Regions from separate parts of the Pseudomonas sp. MF08831 genome, predicted to be linked through region 3. Evidence: predicted binding sites of a transcription regulator. Region 3 holds the regulator's gene; each other region holds the start of a gene.
What was found. Region 3 encodes FliA, which starts transcription of late flagellar genes. Its sites were predicted from a motif close to CTAAAGTTTNNNNNNNNNNNGCCGNTAA; they were not measured.

Region 1: the regulator FliA is predicted to act here: its motif matches at 2,277-2,304, upstream of motA (flagellar motor stator protein MotA).
Region 2: the regulator FliA is predicted to act here: its motif matches at 2,680-2,707, upstream of AC19YS_RS24455 (methyl-accepting chemotaxis protein).

The regions. Positions count from the first base shown of each region.
Region 1 covers NZ_JCBCUX010000002.1:195,397-200,207, forward strand. The annotation lists gene rsgA (small ribosomal subunit biogenesis GTPase RsgA) at 1-301, shown strand, start outside; gene motB (flagellar motor protein MotB) at 338-1,354, opposite strand; gene motA (flagellar motor stator protein MotA) at 1,358-2,209, opposite strand; gene AC19YS_RS04290 (HDOD domain-containing protein) at 2,376-3,911, shown strand; gene AC19YS_RS04295 (rhodanese-like domain-containing protein) at 3,969-4,784, shown strand; gene asd (archaetidylserine decarboxylase) at 4,801-4,811, shown strand, end outside.
Region 2 covers NZ_JCBCUX010000014.1:27,173-31,983, forward strand. The annotation lists gene AC19YS_RS24445 (PLP-dependent cysteine synthase family protein) at 110-1,204, opposite strand; gene nhaA (Na+/H+ antiporter NhaA) at 1,421-2,596, shown strand; gene AC19YS_RS24455 (methyl-accepting chemotaxis protein) at 2,793-4,415, shown strand; gene AC19YS_RS24460 (outer membrane lipoprotein) at 4,505-4,811, opposite strand, start outside.
Region 3 covers NZ_JCBCUX010000016.1:129,291-134,101, reverse strand. The annotation lists gene AC19YS_RS27115 (chemotaxis protein CheA) at 1-741, opposite strand, end outside; gene AC19YS_RS27110 (protein phosphatase CheZ) at 753-1,541, opposite strand; gene AC19YS_RS27105 (chemotaxis response regulator CheY) at 1,560-1,934, opposite strand; gene fliA (RNA polymerase sigma factor FliA) at 2,103-2,843, opposite strand; gene fleN (flagellar synthesis regulator FleN) at 2,840-3,673, opposite strand; gene flhF (flagellar biosynthesis GTPase FlhF) at 3,780-4,811, opposite strand, start outside.

The DNA.
Region 1 (4,811 bases), on a different contig from region 3:
GTCCGGCCAGGGCACCCACACCACCACCACCGCGCGGTTGTTCCACTTCCCGGGCGGCGGTGAGCTGATCGACTCCCCGGGTATTCGTGAATTTGGCTTGGGCCACGTCAGCCGCAGCGATGTGGAAGCGGGCTTCATCGAGTTCAACGACCTGATCGGCACCTGCCGCTTCCGCGACTGCAAACACGACCGCGAGCCCGGTTGTGCACTGCTCAAGGCGCTGGAAGACGGTCGCGTTCAGCAGCAGCGCATGAACAGCTACCGGTCGATTATTGCGAGCTTGCCCGAGAGCAGTTACTGAACCGTTGTGGCGAGCCCGCTCGCCACAATCGCTCTGTTACGACCCAGGCGCCGTAGGATCTTTCACCCCACCATCATCAAACAGGTTCAGCTTCTGCCGCAGCTCGTGGGCCGGCAGCGGTTCCTGCCCTGGCGGAATCGCGTTCGGGTCGGCCGGCACTTCGCCCGGTGCGCCCTCGCCTTGGGTCGGTGCCGCCGGCGCTGCGCCCTGATCGCCTTCGATCGCACGCTGGGCCTTTTTGGTCAGCACGACAATATCAATCCGACGGTTGATCGGGTTGAACGGATCTTTAGGATCAAATAGCTGCGACGACGCAAAACCCACCACACGCGCCACTTGCGGGTCCGGGTAGCTGCCCGCGACCAGCGCACGGCGGGCGGCGTTGGCGCGGTTGGCCGAGAGTTCCCAGTTGCCGAAGTCACCCTGGCCCGCATACGGCTTGGCGTCGGTGTGGCCGCTGATGCTGATCTTGTTCGGCACCGCCTTGATGGTGTCAGCCATGGCCAGCAGGATGTCTTCAAAATAGGGTTTCAGACGCGCGCTGCCAGAGTCGAACATCGGCCGGTTGGCGGCGTCGGTGATCTGGATGCGCAAGCCTTCCGGCGTGATCTCGAAAGAAATCTGATCCTTGAATTTGAGCAGCTGCGGATTCTCTTCAACCTTGGTCTGCAGTTCCTGCAGCAACAATTCCAGACGTTCCTGCTCGACCTGCTCGGCCATGGCCTCGACGGTATCGCGCTCGATTGGAATGTTTTCCTGCGGCGATTCGGTCTTGACCTCCGGGTTGATGGTGCGCTCGGGCGCCAACTGCGGCGAGCCGCCCAGGTCGATGACAAACGGTGTGCCGCTTTCCGAAAAGCCAATCGGGTCTTTGAAGTAACCGGCGATGGCGATCTTCTGTTCGGGCGTGGCGGTGGACATCAGCCACAGCACCAGGAAGAACGCCATCATCGCCGTCGCAAAGTCGGCGAAGGCGATTTTCCAGGCGCCGCCATGGTGCCCCGCAGCGAAGCGCTTGACGCGCTTGATGATTATCGGCTGGTTGTTTTCCATGACTTAGCGACCGCGAACCGCTTGTTCCAGCTCGGCAAAACTTGGGCGATGTTTCGGGTACAGCACCTTGCGCCCGAACTCCACCGCCAGCGATGGCGGCATGCCGGACGCCGAAGCCACCAGACAGGCCTTGATTGCTTCGTACAAATTCACTTCTTCCTTGGCATCGTGCGCCAGGGAGGTCGCCAGAGGGCCGAAGAAACCATAGGCCGCGAGAATACCGAAGAAGGTACCCACCAGGGCCGCGCCCACGTGCATACCGATGGCCTTCTGGTCGCCTTCGCCCAGGGACGCCATGGTCACCACGATGCCGAGTACCGCCGCGACGATACCGAAACCGGGCATGCCGTCGGCGATGCCGGTCACGGCGTGGGATGGGTGTTCCAGCTCTTCTTTGAGGCTGAACAACTCCATGTCGAACAAGCCTTCCAGCTCGTGCGGCGCCATGTTGCCGGAGGACATGATGCGCAGGTAATCGCAGATGTAGGCGGTCATGCGCTCGTCTTTGAGCACCGCCGGGTACTTGGCGAAAATCGGGCTGGCGGCGGCGTCTTCAATGTCGCCTTCGATAGCCATCATGCCTTCGCGGCGACTCTTGTTGAGGATCTCGTAGATCAGCCCCAGCACTTCCAAATAAAAGGTGTGGGAGAAGCGCGAGCTGAACATGCCCAGCGACTTTTTGATCACGTGCATGGTCATGTAGCCGGGGTTGGCCTGCAGGAATGCGCCAAACGCGGCACCGCCGATGATCAACACTTCGAAGGGCTGGATCAGCGCGGCAATTTTACCGTGGGACAGGACGTACCCACCGAGCACACTTGCGATGACGACGATGATGCCGATAATTTTAGCCATAGGAGATTGGTACTTGCGCCGTCGGGTTCATGGACATATTGGGTGAAGCTGAAAACTCTTGTTCTACTTATCGGCAAAACTGCGCCAGACTATAGCCCGTTAAGGCGAAAAGCCAATTCGGCCCGTTCCGGGCGTGTAGAACGCAAGTGATGATCGCGCCCCAATCATGGCTAATGAAACGACAGCTCCAACGACAAAACCTACTACCCTCGCGGCTTGGATAAAGCGCCTGGACGATGTGCTGCTGCCTGTTCCTCAGGCTAGTCACGAACGCGTGTGCAAGGCCATCCGCGATAGCCGTAGTTCTTTACGGGATATTGCCGAGCTGATGCAACACAGCCCGGCGCTGGTGCTCAGCGTGATGCGCGAGGCTAACGGCCAGGCCCATGGCAGCCTGTCGGGGCCGGCGGAAAACCTCGAAGTGGCGCTCAACCGCCTCGGCCTCAAACGCGCCGAGGAGTTGCTGGCGCGCCTGCCCTCGGTGCCGGAAAAAGACATTCCGGTGGCCCTGCGCCAACTGCTGCTGGTGAGCCAGCACGCCTCCCAGCAAGCCAACGGTTTGTTCGCCAGCCGCCTTGCGCGGTTGTGGCAAGACATTCATTGGGGCAGCCTGCTGTTTCTGTCGCCGCTGTGGCCGATGGCCGTCGCGTACCCCAAGCTTCTGGAAGAATGGGAACTGCGGGTGATCCACAAAGGCCAGTCGGCACACAAGGTCGAACAGGCACTGTTCGGTGTGCGCCTGCTGGACTTGTGCCGCGGTTTGACCGAAGCCTGGCACCTGCCAATCTGGGTCTCCCAAGGCTACAACCTGCTGCTGACTGAACAGCGCTTGCTGGTCAAGGCGCTGCGCATCGCCCGTGAAGACGACGCGCTGCGCCAACAGCAATTGCTCGACGCCGAACCCAACCTGCGCCGCTGGCTGAACCAGCCGGCCAACACTGTGCTGCTGGCCAACGGCCTGGCGATGTCGGCGCAGGAATCCTGGACTTGCCCGCACACCGAGCGCTGGCAGTACCTCACCGCGCTGTACCTGCAAGAGCCGCTGAGTGACGTGCAGCAACAGGTTCACCAGCAAGCGGTGACCAGCGCACGCACAACCTTGATGCCTGACCTCTGGCACCCGGCGTTGTCGCTGATCTGGCCGTGGCATGTGCAGAAAATCCATCGCGGCCTGTTGCCGGCGCCGCCGCCCACTGCCGAGGCACTCGCCGTGTGGCGCAAGCGTTGCACCGAGCTGCTGGTCGAACCGAGCCGTTTTGCCAATGCCATGCACCTGACCACCTGCGCCCGAGAAGCCCTGGTTGCCAGCGGCATGCAGCGCGTCTTGCTGTTCATGGCGGACCGCGCCTTGAGCACCTTGCGCGTGCACCAGGCCGACGGCTTGCCCAGGGACGCGGCGAACCTGAGCCTGGACGTGGTCAACAGCACGCTGCTGCAGCGCCTGCTGGAAAAATCTGCCCAGGTACGCCTCACGCCAGACAACCACGCACAGTTCTCGGCCTTGCTGCCGCCGATCCTGCGCCGCCTGTTCAATGGCGAACACATGTTGCTGCGTTCGTTGAGCTGCAACGGCAAGGTCGTGATGCTGATGGTCGCCGATCAGGGCGGTGGCCCCTTCTCGGAAACCACCGTGCAGGCCTTCGGCAAAACCGCTCAATGCATCGAGAAAGCGCTGCACAGCTTTACCAACCGCAGCGCTTGATGCTTGCGCTACAATCGCCCTCTTTTATCGCCAACAATTGTGCCCAGGAGACCTCACATGCCTGACTTCTCTGGCTTGCCGCTGGTGATCGAGTCCAGCGACCTGCTCGGTCAACTGGATGCCGAACACCTGATTCTGGTGGACCTCACCAGTGCCGCCCGCTACGCCGAAGGGCATATCCCCGGCGCGCATTTCGTTGACCCCAAGCGCACCCAACTGGGCCAGGCGCCCGCACCCGGTTTGCTGCCGCACAAGGCCGACCTCGAAAAATTGTTCGGCGAACTGGGCCACACCCCGGATGCCACCTACGTGGTCTACGACGACGAAGGCGGCGGCTGGGCCGGGCGCTTCATCTGGTTGCTCGACGTGATCGGCCACCAGAAATACCACTACCTGGACGGCGGCCTGCTGGCATGGCTGGACGGTCAGCACCCGCTATCCACCGAGGTGCCCGCCCCCGTCGGCGGGCCGGTGAGCCTGACCTTGCACGACGGCCCTACCGCCACCCGCGAATACCTGCACAGCCGACTCGGCGCGGCCGACCTGGGTATCTGGGACGCACGCGGCCCCCTGGAATACTCCGGCGAGAAAGTGCTCGCAGCCAAGGGCGGACACATCCCCGGCGCGGTGAACTTCGAATGGACCGCCGGCATGGACAAGGCGCGCAGCCTGCGTATCCGCCGCGACATGCCGCAGATTCTGGAAGACCTCGGGTTGACCAAAGACAAAGAAATCATCACCCACTGCCAGACTCACCACCGCTCTGGCTTCACCTACCTGGTGGCCAAGGCGCTCGGTTATCCGCGAGTCAAAGGTTATGCCGGTTCCTGGGGCGAATGGGGCAACCACCCCGACACCCCCGTTGAGATTTAAGGTTTAAGGACAGTTAATGAAAAAGCA
Region 2 (4,811 bases), on a different contig from region 3:
AAGGTGGGAGCGGGCTTGCCTGCGATGGCAGAGTCTCAGTCGCCGAACTTATCGACTGAAACACCGGCATCGTAGGCAAGCCCGCCCCCACAATGGTCTTTGCCGGTTTTCAGATGTTTGCGCGCAGGATTGTCTCCGGCAACGGCTCACCCCGTTCAACACTGGCCGCAACGGCGGCAATCAGCCCGCTCAACTCATACCGTTGCCCGGCGAGCCACGCCTGATCGTAGTAAGTCGTGGCATACCGCTCGCCCCCGTCACACAAAATTGCCACGATCGACCCAGACTCCCCCGCCGCTTGCATCTGCCGCGCCGCCACCAAGGCACCGATCAGGTTGGTCCCGCTGGAACCACCGACCCGCCGCCCGAGACGCTCGGCCAAGTAATGCATGGCCGCCAGTGACAGCGCATCCGGTACCTTGACCATCGCATCAATCACCTTGGGCAAAAACGACGCCTCGACGCGTGGCCGGCCGATCCCTTCGATCCGCGAACCGCAATCCAGGCGCAAGCTGGCGTCGCCCGTCTGGTAATAGTCAAAGAACACCGAGCGTTCGGCGTCGGCACACAGCACGCGGGTGCAATGCTGGCGATAGCGCACGTAACGCCCCAGCGTCGCGGTGGTGCCGCCGGTGCCAGGGCTGGAAATCAACCAGCTCGGCTCGGGGTAATGCTCAAACCGCATCTGTTGGAAGATCGACTCGGCGATATTGTTGTTCGCCCGCCAGTCCGTCGCGCGCTCGGCATAGGTGAATTGGTCCATGAAGTGACCGCCACTTTCCTGCGCCAACCGCTCGGACTCGGCGTAAATCTGCGTCGGATCCTTCACCAGATGGCTCTTGCCGCCGTAGAAGGCGATCTGGGCGATTTTCTCCTGAGACGTGGTGGCTGGCATCACCGCAATGAACGGCAGGCCAAGCAGGCGCGCGAAATACGCTTCCGAAATTGCCGTCGACCCGCTGGAGGCCTCAATTACCGGCGCGCCCGGCTTGAGCCAGCCATTACACAGCGCGTACAGAAACAGTGAACGGGCCAGCCGATGCTTCAGGCTGCCGGTGGGGTGGCTGGACTCGTCCTTGAAGTACAACTCGATACCCGGCAACCCCGGCAACGGCAAAGGGATCAGGTGCGTGTCGGCGCTGCGCTGGAAGTCCGCTTCAATGATGCGAATGGCTTCGCGGGCCCAGGTACGGTGGTCACTCATAAGGTGCGTCTCTAAAGATTTCAGCGCCAATTTTAGGGAGTTTCCTACACTGCACACAGATACAGTGGCGACTCAAATAGACACACAATTGCTAGGCTCTGGCGCAACGCCGACTCTGCCCGTCCCTTATAACAAATAAGAATATAACTTTTGTTTTAACAACTAACGGTACGGGTTAGGGTACCCACCTATTGAACCTGGATTGGAGAGCATCCCTTGCCTCTGCGTAGCACTTTCACCCGTTTCTTCCAGCTGGAAGCCGCCAGCGGTCTGTTGTTGATCGCCGCTGCCGCCTTGGCGCTGATCATCAACAATTCACCGTTGTCACACCTGTACAACGCGTTTCTCGATGTACCGGTGGTGGCACAGATTGGCGCGCTGAAAATCGCCAAGCCTGCCCTGCTGTGGATCAACGATGGCCTGATGGCCTTGTTCTTCCTGCTGATCGGCCTGGAGGTGAAGCGCGAGCTGCTCGACGGCCACCTGTCCAAACCCTCGCAAGTGGTACTGCCGGGGGCCGCAGCCATTGGCGGCATGGTGGTGCCGGCGCTGATCTACTGGGCTATCAACAAGGACTATCCCGCTGCACTCTCCGGCTGGGCGATCCCCATGGCCACCGATATCGCTTTTGCACTGGGCGTGCTGGCCCTGTTGGGCAAGCGCGTGCCGGTATCGCTGAAACTGTTCCTGATGACCCTGGCGATCATTGATGACCTCGGCGCAATCATCGTCATCGCCGTGTTCTACTCCGCGGAACTGTCCGGTGCTGCTCTGGCCGGTGCAGGGGCGTGCCTGATTGCCTTGATCGCGATGAACCGCCTGGGCGTGATCAAACTCGGGCCCTACCTGATCATCGGTCTGATCCTGTGGGTGTGTGTGCTCAAGAGTGGCGTGCATGCCACGCTGGCCGGCGTGACCCTGGCCTTCTGCATCCCGCTGCGCACCAAAAATGCCGAGCCCTCGCCCCTGAGGACGTTGGAACACGCCCTGCATCCGTGGGTGGCCTACGCCATCCTGCCGCTGTTTGCCTTCGCCAACGCGGGCGTTTCCCTGGCCGGCGTGAGCCTGGAAAGCTTCACTCACCATGTGCCCATGGGCATCGCCGCCGGCCTGTTGATCGGCAAGACCATCGGCGTATTCGGCCTCACCTGGCTCGCCATCAAGACCGGCCTTGCCGCGCTGCCCAGCGGCGCGAACTGGGGCCAGGTGTTCGGGGTGGCGATCCTGTGCGGTATCGGCTTTACCATGAGCCTGTTTGTCGGTTCACTGGCGTTTGTGCCGGGTGCCAGCGAATTCGCCGGGGAGGATCGAATGGGTATTCTGACCGGGTCGATCCTGGCCGCGTGTATTGGCTATGCCGTGACCGCGATGGCGAGTCGCAAGAAAGCCTGAGGGTTGCGAAAGCACCCAAAACCCCAATCGGTGAGCCCGATTGGGGTTTTTCTTTTTCTGAAGATGACACTTACCTCAAACGCCTAAAGACTTTGCGCGCGCCGCCGACTAGTGATTGTGGCGCTACCACTGTCCCTGCCAGGGACACCCGCCCGACACAGCTCTCCAACGCGTATTCAGCCCGAGCGAAAATCCCATGTTCCTGAGAAATATAAGAATCGCTGCCAGAGCCTTCATTGGCTTCGCGGCCATTGCGTCGCTGAGTGTGTTTCTCGGTCTGTTCGCCCTCAAACAGATTGGCGAAGTCCAGTCCCAGGCGGCCGACATTCAGAACAACTGGATGCAGCGTGTCAGGATTCTGGCCCTGGCCAACGCGTCGCTCGACCGTTTTCGCTTGGGCGAAATGGCGCACATCCTGTCGTCAAGCGATGCGGACATGCAGACCTATGAAGACAAATCCGCCGGCCGCCTGAAAAGCGTCAAGGAACAGCTGGCCCAATATGCCGCGCTGCTACGCACACCCGAGGAAAAATCGCGTCTGGATGTGTTCAACCAGAGCCTGGATGCCTACGCGAAGAACCATACCGAAATGCTCAAGCGCTCGCGCTCGGGCGACAAAGCCGGCGCCCGCGACTTTCTCAACAGTATTCGAGAAAGCTACGAGCAGATGACCAAGAACTTCGACCAGTTGATCGACCTCGCCAACAAAGGCGCCGAACAGGCCGGCCAAACCTCCGTAGGCGCTTACCAGCATGCCGTGAGCGGCATCACAATCGTCATTTTGCTGGTCAGTGCCGGCACAGTGCTGGTGGCCTGGTTGCTGACCCGCAGCATTACCGGCCCCATCATTGAAGCGGTGCAGGTGGCCGAAACCATCGCCAAGGGCGACCTCACCCAGCCCATAAACCCTACGGGCAATGACGAAGCCACGCGCTTGCTCCGGGCACAGGAAACCATGCGTAACAACCTGGTGCAGACCCTGCGGCAAATCACCGGCTCATCCAGCCAGCTGGCCGCTGCGGCCGAAGAGTTGAATGCCGTCACCGCAGAGGGCAGCCGCGACCTGCAACAGCAACATGGCGAAATCGAGCAGGCAGCCACGGCCGTCACTCAGATGACCACCGCGATTGAGGAGGTCGCGCGAAACGCGGCATCAACCTCCGACCTGTCCCAGGAATCACGCAGCATTGCGCTGAAGGGCCAACAGCGCATGGTCGAGGCACTGAATTCGATCCAGGCGCTGACCCGTGGGGTCGAGGTCAGCTCAGGGCAAGTGGGCGGCCTCGCCGAGCAGGCCAAAGGCATCGGCAAAGTGCTCGATGTGATCCGCACCATTGCCGAGCAAACCAACCTGCTGGCGCTTAACGCGGCCATCGAAGCCGCGCGTGCCGGTGAGGCCGGGCGTGGTTTCGCGGTGGTCGCCGACGAGGTTCGTGCACTGGCCCATCGCACCGCCCAATCGACCCAGGAAATCGAGCAGATGATCGGCAGCATTCAAGCCAACACGGCCAGCACCGTCAACACCATGCTCGACAGCAGCGCCATGACTCAGCAAACCTTGGGGCTGGCCGAGCTGGCGCAACAAGCGCTGGCAGACATTCTGGCCGCCAACGATGAAATCAATGACCGCAACCTGGTGATCACCACGGCGGCGGCGGAACAAGCCGACGTTGCTCGAGCAGTCGATCGCAACTTGCTGAACATTCAGCAGCTATCGATTCAGTCGGCAGAGGGCTCGACCCAAACGACTGCAGCCTCGCAATCCCTCGCAAGCCTGGCCCACGAGTTGAACACGATGGTCAAGCACTTCCAGGTTTGAAGTCACGCAGCGTGCGCGGCACACCGCGCCTGCAATAAAAAACCCCAACCGATCACTCGGTTGGGGTTTTTTATTGCCAGGACCGGCGTTTAACGAGTAACGCGGCTGGTACCGTCAACGGTCATGATGCGTACACGGTCGCCGATGCGGAAGATTTCATTTTCCTGCACGGCTTGTACGTAGGCACGCATGCTGCCGTCGTCTTCGCGAACGGTGATTTCCACGCCTTGGGTGCGGGTCAGGCCTTCTTCAGTGGCCGAGCCCAACAGGCCGCCGGCTACGGCGCCGATCACGGCGGTCACAATGCTGCCACGGCCGCCGCCGATGGCGCTGCCGCCAACGCCGCCGATGACTGCGCCAGCAGCGCCGCCAATTGGGGTCTTGGTGCCTTCGATT
Region 3 (4,811 bases):
TTCGGCCGCAAAGGTGCCCTTGCCATGCAGTTGGTCGAGCAACGCTTCGAATTCGTCGTCGGTAATGTCGGTGTTGGCAGACGCCGCTGGTGCCTGCGGCGCAGCGGCAGGTGCCACGGCGTCGGCGGCAAACTGGCCCTTGCCATGCAACTGGTCAAGCAGGGACTCGAACTCGGCGTCGGTAATGTCTTCGCTGGTCGGCGCCGCAGGCGCAATGGGCGCTTGCGGTGCTTCAGCTTCGGCCTTCACCGCACTGAGGGAGTTGAGCAACTGCTCGAACTCGCTGTCGGTCACATCCGGCTCAGCCTCGACAACCGGCTCAGGCGCCGCTGCCACAGGTGCCGCCGACGTGGCCGGTTCTGCCAGGCGTGCCAGGGCCGCCAGCAGTTCCGGCGTGGCCGCAGTGATCGGTGCACGTTCGCGCACTTCGCTGAACATGCCGTTGACCGCATCCAGCGCTTCGAGAATCACGTCCATCAGTTCCGAGTCGACGTGCCGCTCACCCTTGCGCAGGATGTCGAACACGTTCTCGGCGATGTGACAGCACTCCACCAGCTCATGGAGCTGGAGGAAGCCGGCGCCCCCTTTTACAGTGTGAAAACCGCGAAAAATTGCATTGAGCAGGTTCGCATCATCCGGTCGGCTTTCCAGCTCGACCAGTTGCTCGGACAGTTGCTCTAAAATTTCGCCGGCCTCTACAAGGAAATCCTGAAGGATTTCTTCATCGGCGCCGAAGCTCATGTGGGTGCTCCTTAGAAGCCTAAACTGGATAACAGGTCATCTACGTCATCCTGACCTGACATAACGTCTTCACGTTTATCGGCATGAATCTGCGGACCTTCACCCTTGGCGAGATGTTTTTGTGGATCTTTTTCCGAGAGGATCGCTTCGCGGTCATGTTCGATGCCGGCAAAACGGTCTACCTGGCCGGCCATGAGCACCAGTTTGAGCAGGTTGCTTTCCACTTCGGTGACCAATTGGGTCACGCGCTTGATCACCTGACCGGTGAGGTCCTGGTAATCCTGGGCCAGCAGAATGTCATTGAGGTTGCTGGAAACCGTGCGGTTTTCCTGCTCGCTGCGTGACAGAAAAGCGTCAACCCGACGCGCCAACTCACGAAACTCTTCAGCCCCCACTTCACGACGCATGAAGCGGCCCCAGTCAACGCTGAGCGCCTGAGCTTCGGTGGCCATGCCATTGACCAGCGGCGTGGCGTTTTCCACCAGGTCCATGGTGCGGTTGGCCGCCGCCTCAGTCAGCCTGACCACATAGGACAGGCGTTCGGTGGCATCGGTGATTTGCGAAATTTCTTCGGCCTGGGGCATGTGCGGGTCAATCTGAAAATTGACGATCGCACTGTGCAGCTCGCGTGTGAGCTTGCCCACTTCCTGGTACAGGCCGCGGTCACGGGTCTGGTTAAGCTCATGGATTAACTGCACCGCGTCGCCGAACTGGCCTTTTTCAAGGCTTTCGACCAACTGGTGAGCATGCTTTTTCAGGGTCGACTCAAAGTCGCCCTGTGACGTTTCTTTATGCTCCATAGCTCCCCCGTGGCAGCATCAATGACCGATGCGTTCGAAGATTTTTTCGATCTTCTCTTTCAAGGCCAGTGCAGTGAATGGCTTGACCACGTAGCCGTTTACCCCGGCTTGGGCGGCTTCGATGATCTGTTCACGCTTGGCTTCGGCGGTCACCATCAACACAGGCAGGCTGCGCAGTTTTTCATCGGCGCGCACGTGACGCAGCAAGTCGATACCGGTCATGCCCGGCATGTTCCAGTCGGTTACCAGAAAGTCGATGCTCCCGCTGTTGAGGATCGGAATCGCCGTAATGCCGTCATCCGCCTCGACCGTGTTGGTGAACCCAAGGTCACGCAACAGGTTTTTTATGATCCGCCGCATCGTTGAGAAGTCATCAACGATGAGGATTTTCATGTTCTTGTCCAATTCGACCTCCAAGCAGTCTTAAACGCGCCCAGCACCTGGACGCGCCATTTCAATCAACAGGCGTTACACAAAAAGGACTGCCCAGGGCACCACGGTACGAACCCGCGAAGGCATGAAGCCTTCGCGGTAGCGTCTGCAGTGTCCCCACACTGCCTGTCAGCGCGCGCGCCACTCTCCCAATCGCCCCCGCAAGCGGGCTGCGCACTGGCTGTGCAACTGGCTGACACGCGATTCGCTGACCCCCAGGACCTCACCGATTTCCTTGAGGTTCAGCTCTTCGTCGTAGTACAGCGCCAACACCAGTCGCTCACGCTCCGGCAAATTGGCAATCGCTTCCGCCAGCGCACCCTGGAAACGTTCGTCCTCCAGGTCGCGTGACGGTTCGAGATGAGCACTCGCGCCGTCCTCGTGCAGCCCTTCGTGTTCGCCGTCCTGCAACAGGTCGTCGAAACTGAACAGGCGGCTGCCCAAGGTATCGTTCAAAATCCCGTAGTAATCGTCGAGACTCAATTGGAGTTCGGCCGCAACTTCATGATCTTTAGCGTCACGACCGGTTTTTGCTTCAATTGCGCGAATTGCGTCACTGACCATGCGCGTATTGCGGTGTACCGAACGCGGCGCCCAATCCCCTTTACGCACTTCATCGAGCATCGCGCCACGGATACGGATACCCGCATACGTCTCGAAACTCGCGCCTTTGCTCGCGTCGTATTTGGTCGACACTTCGAGCAGACCGATCATGCCGGCCTGGATCAGGTCTTCGACCTGCACGCTGGCCGGCAGGCGTGCCAGCAAGTGATAGGCAATGCGCTTGACCAGGGGCGCATAGCGCTCGATCAATTCGCCCTGGCTGTCACGTGCCGACTTTTTGTAAAGGTTGTAGCCGCTGGATGTCATAGCACCGGTCCTGCGCTCGTCTGATGCACCAATCGCTCGACGAAAAACTCCAGATGCCCCCGAGGGTTGGCGGGCAACGGCCAAGTATCGACCTTCTGGGCAATAGCCTTGAACGCCAGTGCGCACTTCGAACGAGGGAACGCTTCGTAGACCGCACGCTGCTTTTGCACAGCCTTGCGTACACACTCGTCATAGGGAACTGCGCCTACATATTGTAAGGCGACATCCAAGAAGCGATCCGTGACCTTGGTCAACTTGGCGAACAGGTTGCGCCCTTCCTGCGGGCTTTGGGCCATGTTGGCCAGCACGCGGAAGCGGTTCATGCCGTAGTCACGGTTAAGCAGTTTGATCAGGGCATAGGCGTCGGTGATCGAGGTGGGTTCGTCGCAGACCACCAGCAGCACTTCCTGGGCGGCGCGCACGAAGCTGACCACGGACTCGCCGATGCCGGCGGCGGTGTCGATCACCAGCACGTCGAGGTTATCGCCGATATCGCTGAACGCCTGGATCAGGCCGGCGTGCTGCGCCGGGCTCAGGTGCACCATGCTCTGGGTGCCCGAGGCGGCCGGCACGATGCGAATGCCACCGGGGCCTTGCAGCAGCACATCGCGCAGCTCGCAGCGGCCCTCGATCACATCGGCAAGGGTGTGTTTGGGTGTCAGCCCCAGCAGAACGTCGACGTTCGCCAGGCCCAGGTCAGCATCCAGCAGCATGACGCGACGGCCAAGCTCTGCCAGGGCCAGGGACAAATTCACTGACACGTTAGTTTTCCCGACGCCACCTTTGCCGCCGGTCACCGCGATCACCTGTACGGGATGCATGCTGCCCATTTTATTTCTTTACCTTGTCTTGCTTAGACGCAGGCTACATGGCTTGGCCGCGTGAATCGCTTGCAGACCATCGATGTAGATACATTTCATGGTGTTCATCCTGGCCTTAACCGACCCGTTTGGCGGGGTTGTGGTAAAGGTCGGCGAACATATCGGCCATCGCTTCCTCGCTAGGCTCTTCTTGCATTTGCACGCTGACAGCACGGCTGACCAACTGATGACGGCGCGGCAGATGGAGATCATCCGGGATCCGCGGCCCGTCGGTCAGGTAGGCGACCGGTAATTCATGACTGATGGCCAGGCTCAGCACTTCACCCAGGCTCGCGGTTTCATCGAGCTTGGTGAGGATGCAACCGGCCAGGCCGCAACGCTTGTAGCTGTGATATGCAGCGGTAAGAACCTGTTTCTGGCTGGTGGTTGCAAGCACCAGGTAATTTTTTGACTTGATGCCGCGCCCGGCCAGGCTTTCGAGCTGCATGCGCAGCGCCGGGTCACTGGCTTGCAGGCCGGCGGTGTCGATCAGCACCACGCGCTTGCGCAGCAGCGGGTCGAGGGCATTGGCCAGCGACTGGCCCGGGTCAACGTGGGTCACCGTCACGTTGAGGATGCGGCCCAGGGTCTTGAGCTGCTCCTGGGCGCCAATGCGGTAGCTGTCCATGCTCACCAGCGCGATATTCTGCGCGCCGTACTTGAGCACATAACGCGCTGCCAGTTTCGCCAGGGTGGTGGTCTTGCCCATGCCGGCCGGGCCGACCATGGCAATCACACCGCCCTCTTCCAGGGGTTCGATTTCCGGGGTGACGATCATGCGTGCCAAGTGCGCCAGCAACATGCGCCAGGCCTGGCGTGGTTCTTCAACTTCGGCGGTCAGCGCCAGCAGGTCGCGGGACAACGGGCCAGACAGACCGATGCGTTGCAGGCGACGCCACAGGTTGGCTTGTTGCGGCTTGCTGCCTTGCAACTGGTTCCACGCCAGCGAGCCCAGCTGCACTTCGAGCAGCTCACGCAGGCCGTTGAGTTCAAAGCGCATCGAGTCGAACACGCGCTGGTCGACTGCGGCAGCCGGGGCCGGCGCTGCAGGACGTGGCGGTTCTTTGAAGGTCGGTTCAACCAGCGGCTCGGCAGCGGTCAGCGGCAG